One region of the Mycobacterium sp. BMJ-28 genome, then DNA from elsewhere that is predicted to be linked to it. Evidence: riboswitches for the same ligand, from Rfam matches in the RefSeq annotation. Region 1 holds a riboswitch; the other holds the start of a gene.
The links. Region 1 has a riboswitch for cobalamin ahead of ACXPWS_RS10930 (ABC transporter substrate-binding protein). Riboswitches for the same ligand answer to the same signal wherever they lie in the genome.
Positions count from the first base shown of each region.

Region 1 (4,375 bases):
GCCGAGCATGCGCTCGTTCTGCCGCCTATTGCATTCGGCGCGAGCTACTTTCACGGTGCCGCGCTGGCAGGGACCGTCGCGTTTGCCGGGGCGGAGGTCGCGAGCACGGCGACCAGGGTGGCTCGGTCGTGTGTCGAATCCGGCCTGCGCCGAGTGCTGTTCGTCAACGGCCACGTCGGCAACGCCGCGGCGCTGTGGATGGCCTGCGACGAGTTCCGGCGTGCCCTGCCCGATGCCCGTGTCGGGGTCATGCAGTGGTGGGACCTCACCCCGGATATCGCCCGGCGGGCGACCGCGGATGCGGTGGACTGGCACGCGAATGCCGCCGAAACCTCCCTGATGCTCGCGTTGCGACCCGAGTTGGTGCACGTCGACAAGCTTCAGGAGGCCGATGACCCGGACCGTACCGACGGTTTGGTGTTCAGGTATGCCGTGCAGCATGTCTCGACCAACGGGGTGACCGGGCTGCCGTCACGGGCGTCCAAGGCGGCGGGCCTGGAGTTGTGGGGAGATGTGGTCGACGCGGCCAGAGGGGTGGTGGCGCGCGCGCACGCCGAGCGGGCGCCGTTGGGCTAACCGTCGTGCACCCGCGCCGTAAGATCCATGCCGTGCCGAGCCGAGAGCAGGATGCGAAGGTCCGCGCCATCGGGCGGCCGCGTAATGCCGCCGCACCGACGGCCACGCCCCGCGCCGACATCATCAACGCCGCGACCAAGTTGTTCTCCGAACGCGGGTACGCCCAGACCACGATCAGCGATATCGCCCGCGCGGCGGGACTGCAGCAGTCGTCGATGTACTACTGGTTCCGCAACAAGGAGCAACTGCTGCAGGAGACTCTTCTGGTCAACCGGGCACCGCTGAAGTTCATCGCCGAGGTCGGCGCCGGCTCGGGATCGCCCGCCGTCAAGCTGTACCGGCTGCTGCGGTTCGACACCATGCAGTTGGCGATGTCGCCGATCGACTTCAACGAGATCCAGCGCATCGCCCATGAACAGCGCAGCGAATTCCATCAGTTCTGGACGGATTACGAGCGGCTGCGGCAGTGGGTGGTGGACCTCATCGGCGCGGCGGTCAGCGAAGGCAAGTTCATCGACTGCGATCGCGACGAGACCGCGGGACTGCTGCTCAACGTCGACGAGGGTGCCCAGAAGCGGACCCGCCTGCACCCCGATCCCGTCGACCGCGCGGAGGAGGCGATCCGGGTCGGCGAACAGGTGGCGACATTCGCGGTCCGGGGGCTGCTGAAGCGGCCCAGCGAGATCGGCCGGATCAGCGCTCAGGCCGCCCAGTTCGACGACGCGGCGATCGCGCTGCAGGTCGCCTCGCAGACCTCGGACTGAGCCGGGACCTTCCGCGCACGGTCGAACGGACTTACTCTGGTGTGACCTACATCACCAGGAGGCCCGGTGCGCATCTCCGACGTGCTGAAGAACAAGGGATCCGCAGTCGCCACGATCTCCCCGGAGACCACCGTTGCGGTACTGCTCGCGGGTCTGGTCGCGCGCAATATCGGCGCGATGGTGGTGGTCGGACCGGATGGCCCGGTGGGCATCGTGTCGGAGCGGGATGTGGTGCGCATGCTCCATGAGCTGGGCGCCGATCTGCTGCAGCGCCCGGTCGCCGACATCATGACCACCCATCTCGTGTACTGCTCGCCGGGTGACTCGGTGGACAGTCTGAGCGCGGCCATGACGCACAACCGGGTCCGGCACATCCCGGTGCTCGAGGACGGCAGGCTGGCCGGAATCGTCAGCATCGGCGATGTCGTGAAGACGCGGATGCAGGAGCTGGAGGCCCAGCAGGAGCAACTGCAGGCCTACATCACGCAGGGCTGAATATCCTGAATCGGTGACCGACGTCGAGGTTCGTCCCGCTGTCCGTGCCGATATCGCCGACCTGTCGAAGGTGCTGGGCCGCGCGTTCTCCGACGACCCGGTGATGGCCTGGATGCTGCCCGACCCGGCCGCCCGGCGGCGCAAACTGCACCGCGTGTTCGCGGCGTTGACCCGCTATCACCATCTGTCCCGGGGTGGTGTGGAGGTGGCGTCGGCGGGGCCGACAATCGGGGCTTCGTCGGCGGGGCCGACAATCGGGGCTTCGTCGGCGGGGCCGACAATCGGCGCTTCAGCGCTGTGGGATCCGCCGGGGCAGTGGCAGCACTCCGCCGTCGAGGAGTTGCGCGCCGCGCCGGGTCTGCTGCTGACGTTCGGTTCGGCCCTGCGCCGTGGCCAGCAGGTCACCGAACTGATGAAGCGTCATCACCCCGAGGAGCCGCACTGGTATCTGGCGGTGATCGGTAGCGACCCCGACGTGCGGGGCACCGGCCAGGGCCAGGCGCTGATGCGGTCGCGGCTGGATCGCTGCGACGACGAGCATGCCCCGGCTTATCTCGAGTCGAGCAACCCCGCCAATATCGGCTATTACCAACGGTTCGGCTTCGAGGTGACCGGGGAGATCACGCTGCCCGACGGTGGACCGTCGCTGTGGCCGATGTGGAGAGACCCGCGGTAGGCCCGGCTCCGGTAGAGTGCGGGCGTCGACCAGCAGGGGAATCCGGTGAGAATCCGGAGCTGACGCGCAACGGTATGAGGCGTACGCCTCGAGTCCGAATGCCTGCGGTCGGCGCCGACCGTTGACGGCCCCGCGACCGGGCCCCGCATCGAAGGAATCCCGCCGTGCGTCTTCTCGCCGTGCTTGTCTGCGCAATCGTTCTGCTCACCGCCTGTCAGCCGGCCGGCTCCGCCGAGCGCATCCCGGCGTCGGTCGCCGCCGCCGGCCACACCACCTACCCGTTGACGGTGCAGAACTGCGGCGTCCGCGTCACTTTCGACAAGCCACCCCAGCGCGCCGTGTCGCTGTACCAGGCCTCGACGGAGATCCTGTTGTCCCTCGGGCTGGCCGATCGGATGGTCGGTACCTCCACGTGGTTCGACCCGGTGTTGCCGAACCTGGCATCTGACAACGCACGGGTGCCCCGGCTCGCCGATAACGACCCGTCCCTGGAGACGGTGCTGGCCACCGAACCGGATCTGGTCACCTCGGCCAGCGCGCACACCTTCACCCCGGCGGTGGTGGCCGAGCGAACCCGGTTCGCCCAATTGGGTATTCCCACCTATCAGTCTCCGTCGGTGTGCACCGGCACCACCGTCGACGGTGAGACCGTGACGCGTACCGCGCCGCTTGAGATGGACACATTGTTCCGTGAGATCGAGGAACTGGCAGCCATTTTCGACGTGCCGCAACGCGGGACGGAACTGGTGGCCGAACTCAGGCGGCGGGTGGCGGCCGTGCCCGCGGTGACGGCGCCCCATCCGACGGTGGCGTTCTGGTTCTCCGGTCTGCGCACGCCGTACCTGGCGGGCTGCTGCTCGGCGCCGGGGATGTACGCGCGGGAACTCGGCGTCACCAACGTATTCGCCGACGCGCGGGAGGATTGGCCGGAGGTCAGCTGGGAGTCACTGGCCGACCGCGATCCCGACGTGCTGGTGTTGGCCGACCTGAACCGCCGGCGGGTGGACGGTGACGCACTGGATGCCAAACTCCGTTTCCTGGAATCCAATCCGGTCACCAGCAACCTGACGGCGGTACGCAACAAGCGCTACGTCGTGCTCACCGGGTCCGAACTGGATCCCGGTATTCGGCAGGTGCAGGCGGTCGAGCGGCTTGCCGCCGGGTTCGCGTCGGTCGGACCGGTGCGATGATCGGCCTGCGGTCGCTGGCCGTGTGCTCGGCGTTGCTGGTCGCCGGTTGTGGTCAGGCGGTGCCGGTGAGCGGACCCGTAGCGGTCCCGGGTTTCCCTCTGACGGTGCACAACTGCGGCCGGGACGTGGTGATCGACGCGCCGCCGGCGCGGGCGGTGTCGCTCAACCAGGGCTCCACCGAAATTCTGCTGTCGCTGGGCCTGGCCGACCGGGTGGTGGGCACCGCGACGTGGACCGACCCGGTCCGGGCCGACCTCGCGGCCGCCAATGCGCGCGTGCCCCGACTGGCGGCGAACGCACCGTCGCTGGAAACCGTGCTGGACACTGAACCCGATTTCGTCTCTGCCTCGTTCGCGGGAACCCTGGGCCCGGGTGGTGTCGCCGACCGTGGTGAGTTCGAAAAGATGAATTTGCCAACGTATCTGGCGCCAAGCGATTGTGTGGGCAAGGTCGCCGGCAGTGCGGACGGCGCCCGCACGCAACCGCTGGACATGTCTGCGGTCTACGGCGAGATCGGTGACCTGGCCCGGATCTTCGACGTCACCGATCGTGGGGACAAGCTGATCGGCGAACTGCGCCGGCGGATGTCGGCCGTTGCCGGCACCGCGGATGTCGACCTGGCTTTCTGGTTCTCCGATATCCGGGCGCCCTACTTCGCCGGCTGCTGCGGCGCC
Region 1 covers NZ_CM136783.1:2,206,422-2,210,796, forward strand. The annotation lists gene ACXPWS_RS10910 (creatininase family protein) at 1-576, shown strand, start outside; gene ACXPWS_RS10915 (TetR/AcrR family transcriptional regulator) at 609-1,340, shown strand; gene ACXPWS_RS10920 (CBS domain-containing protein) at 1,407-1,835, shown strand; gene ACXPWS_RS10925 (GNAT family N-acetyltransferase) at 1,849-2,511, shown strand; cobalamin riboswitch at 2,507-2,635, shown strand; gene ACXPWS_RS10930 (ABC transporter substrate-binding protein) at 2,676-3,701, shown strand; gene ACXPWS_RS10935 (ABC transporter substrate-binding protein) at 3,698-4,375, shown strand, end outside.

Region 2 (4,375 bases), 3.1 Mb from region 1:
ATTAGCCTCGGCGATCAGCTGTTTCGCTTTGTTCAGGTCAGGTCCGGGATAGAGCTTGTACTCCTCGTAGCCCGGCATGCCCGGGGGCAGGATCTGCTGGGTCGGATGCATTCGCCCGCCGAACACCCGGTTGAGCGCCTCCGGATCGATCGCGTAGTTGATGGCCTGACGGACGCGGATGTCGTTGAACGGGGCCGTCTTGTTGTTCATCCAGAAGTAGTAGGTGTTGATCGAGTCCTCCAACCGGAACCGGTTGCCGAATTTCGCCTTCACCTCCCCCAGACGGTCGGCATCAGGCGGATCGACCATGAAGTCGATGGTGTTCTGCTCGACGCCGGTGACCTGGGCCGAGTTGCTCTTGTTCTGCGTCACGGTGATCTTGTCGACGTGCGCATCGGCCACCTCGTCGGCCCCGGCATCCTTCACCGTCTTGAAGTTCGGGTTTCGCTCCATCGTCATGGTCTGCGGCGCTTCGACTTTGGTGATTTTGAACGGCCCGCTGGACGCGGGCGGGTTGTTGGTCGCGTCCTTGTCCAGCGGTGTGCTGGGCGGCACGGGGGCGGCGAACGGCAACGCCAGGACGTTGTCGAAAGTGCCGTTCGGCTCGGTCAGCACGATGGTGATGTCACCGCTGGCATCGTCGGTGGTGATGCCGCTGATCTTGTCGGCCTTGCCGTCCGCGTACTCACTGGTGCCGACGATCGGCTTGTAGAACACCGATCCGCCGGAATCCGCCTTGAACAGACGTTGGATGGCGTAGGCGAAGTCCGACGCCTTGATGGGTGTGCCGTCGGAATACTTCATATTGGGCCGCAACGTCAATTTGTAGGTCTTGCCGTCCGGCGAGACCTCCGGCATGGCTTTGGCCAGGCCCGGAACCACCGTGGTGCCGTCCGTGCCCTTGGCGTGCTTGTAGGTCAGCAGAGGCGTGTAGACGTTGTACAGCACCTCCCACCCCTCGACGGTGTAGGACAGCTGCGGATCGACGTAGTCGGGGAATGACGTCAGCGTGATGTTGATGTCTCCGCCACCACCGGAGGCGTCCGACGACTCTCCGCCGCACGCCGCCACCCCGAATGCCGTCAGCGCAATCGCACACACTGTGATCGACGCCCTGCGCACCCTGCTCATCCAGTCCCCCTCGTTCTCGCCCGGCCATCCACTCGACGTTCATAAGCTGTACGCCACCGCGACGAGCTCTGGACCATCTTTGTGGAAATCTGGCCATCGGCAACTCGAGAATTCAGATTCGGAAATCCCGCCGAATCGAAAAGCCCAGCATGGCACTGACAATCGTGAAGGTTTGTCAGTTCGGAGGTCAAGCGCGTGATGCTCGCGCCGCGATCACGGAGGCCACGGCTCGTCACCGCCGAAGACACTAGGCGCCAATTCCGGTCGGCATCGCGCGTCCTACCGCGACGATGCGCGTGCCGGTGCTGAATCTGCTTCAGGCGCAGAAAGAGTGGGCTGCCACCGGTGGCGAATACAAGCCACCGAGGTGACGCGCTCGTTCACCTGAGCAGACCGCCCGCAGACCTGCGCTCAACTGGCCGGGTAAAGTACACCTCGCAACTGGTTTGCCGCAGGCGCGTATGTGTCAGCGGTATCGAGCGACGTCACCGGCAGCGGTGACGTCGCGAGAGGGAACCCGGTGGGAATCCGGGACTGTCCCGCAGCGGTATGCAGGAACGAACGCCGTCACACGCACTGGTGCACACAACTGCACTGGGAAGCGACGGCCAGTAGGAATACTCGATTTGGGTATACGCCTGTGAGTCCGAAGACCTGCCAGCTGTGCCGGGCGCGCCGCGTCCGGCGGCGCATCGCCTCGCGGACTGGGCGTATGACCGGAATGGACACCGCGCTTCGGTGCGTTGTTCGGTTCGGTCGCACGGCCTTGGGCGGTGGGCTTCCCCCCGTTTGAAGGACATCCTGTGACGAACACATTCACCGCCACCATCCTCGGCGCCCCACGAATCGGCCCCAATCGTGAGCTCAAGCGAGCCATCGAAGGGTACTGGGCCGGCCGCATCGATCGGGCTCAGCTCGAGTCCGTCGCCTTCGGCCTGCGTTCAGCCATCCGCACCGCACTCACGACGGCCGGCCTGGACTCGGTCCCGGTCAACACCTTCTCCTATTACGACCAGATCCTGGACACCGCCGTTCTGCTCGGCGCATTGCCGGCTCGGGTCACCGGTGTCGAGGACGAGTTGGACCGCTACTTCGCCGCCGCACGCGGCACCACCGACATCCCGCCGCTGGAAATGACCAAATGGTTCGACACGAACTACCACTACATCGTCCCCGAGATCGGCCCCGGCACGTCCTTTGCCCTCAATCCGGCCAAGGTGCTCGATGAGCTGCGCGAAGCCTTGGCCGAGGGGGTGGCCGCCCGGCCGGTCGTCGTCGGCCCCATCACCTTCCTGGCTCTGTCCAAGGCGGTGGATGGTGCCAAGACACCCATCGGGCGCATCGATGAGCTGCTGCCGCTCTACCGGGATCTGCTCCAGCAGCTCGCCGCGGCGGGTGCGCAGTGGGTACAGATCGATGAGCCCGTGCTGGTCACCGACATCCTCGATGACGCACCCGGGCTGGCCGAGCGCGTCTACCAGAGTCTGGGTGAAACACCGGATCGCCCAGCACTTTTCGTCGCCACGTACTTCGGGTCACTGGACGGTGCGCTGCCGGCGCTGGCCCGGACCCCGGTCGAGGCGATCGGGGTGGACCTGGTGGCCGGCGGCGACCAGGCGGTTACCGCCGTGCCGGAGCTGTCCGGCAAGCTGCTGGTGGCCGGGATTGTCGACGGCCGCAACATCTGGGCGACCGATCTCGAGGACGCGCTGAACCGGTTGGCCACCCTGGTGGGATCTGCGGGCGCGGTTGCTGTCTCCACATCGTGCTCGACCCTGCACGTGCCGTATTCCCTGGCACCCGAGACCGAACTGGATGCCGCGCTGCGCAGCTGGCTGGCTTTCGGTACGGAGAAGGTCGCCGAGGTGGTGACGCTGGCGAAAGCGCTGCGCGGCGGCCCGGACTCGGTTGCCGACGCCATCGCGGCATCCGCAAAGGCGGTGGTGTCGCGCAAGTCCGATCCTCGTTTGCACATCGACGCGGTGCGGGCCCGGCTGGCGACGGTGCTCGCCTCCGGTGTCGCGCGCGGGCCCGCGGCGCAGCGGCACGCCAGCCAGGACGCCCGACTCCGGCTTCCGGTGCTGGCCACCACGACCATCGGGTCGTACCCGCAGACGGTCGAGATCCGAAAGGCCCGCGCCGCAAAGAATTCCGGCGAGATCGATCAGGCCGAGTATGAGCGCCGAATGAAGGCCGAAGTCGCCGCTGTCATCGAGCTACAGGAAGAGATCGGGCTGGACGTGCTAGTGCACGGCGAGCCGGAACGCAACGACATGGTGCAGTACTTCGCCGAGTTGCTCGACGGTTTCTTCGCCACCCGCAACGGCTGGGTGCAATCCTATGGCACCCGGTGTGTGCGCCCGCCGATCCTCTACGGCGACGTCGTCCGCCCGCAGCCGATGACGGTGGACTGGATAACCTACGCACAGTCACTGACCACCAAGCCAGTCAAGGGCATGCTGACCGGTCCGGTCACCATCCTGGCGTGGTCGTTCGTGCGTGACGATCAGTCGCTCGCCGACACGGCCAATCAGATCGCTCTGGCGATCCGCGATGAGACGGTAGATCTGGAATCGGCGGGGATCGCCGTCATCCAGGTCGACGAACCGGCGTTGCGGGAGTTGCTGCCGCTACGCGACAAGGACAAGGCCCCATATCTGGCCTGGGCAGTCGGCGCCTTCAAGTTGGCAACGTCGGGCGTCGATGACAGCACCCAGATCCACACTCACCTGTGCTATTCCGAGTTCGGTGAGGTCATCGGTGCCATCGCCGACCTGGACGCCGATGTCACCTCGATCGAGGCGGCGCGGTCCCGTATGGAGGTGCTGGACGACCTTAACGCGATCGGATTCGCCAACAGCGTGGGGCCGGGTGTCTACGACATCCACTCGCCGCGGGTGCCAGCGACCGAAGAGATCGCCGAATCACTGCGGGCCGCGGTGCGAGCCGTTCCCGCAGAACGCATCTGGGTCAACCCGGACTGTGGTCTCAAGACCCGCAGGAACGACGAGGTGAAGGTCTCACTGCAGCACATGGTGCAGGCAGCCCAGCTGGTCCGCGCCCAGCTGTGAGGTAGACATCGTGCCCCGGATTCCGAGCGGATCCGGGGCACGATCTACATCAGGCCTCGCGACGTTCGTCCTGGATCAGGAAAAGCCGGGCGCGGTCAGTTTCTGACATGCCACCCCAGATTCCGAAATCCTCGCCGCCATCGAGCGCGAAGCTCGCGCATTCCCACCTGACC
Region 2 covers NZ_CM136783.1:5,625,152-5,629,526, forward strand. The annotation lists gene ACXPWS_RS27925 (ABC transporter substrate-binding protein) at 1-1,131, opposite strand, end outside; cobalamin riboswitch at 1,592-1,807, shown strand; gene metE (5-methyltetrahydropteroyltriglutamate--homocysteine S-methyltransferase) at 1,935-4,202, shown strand; gene ACXPWS_RS27935 (WhiB family transcriptional regulator) at 4,252-4,375, opposite strand, start outside.
Region 2: it holds a riboswitch for cobalamin, as region 1 does, so the genes downstream of both, metE (5-methyltetrahydropteroyltriglutamate--homocysteine S-methyltransferase) here and ACXPWS_RS10930 (ABC transporter substrate-binding protein) in region 1, are expected to answer to the same signal.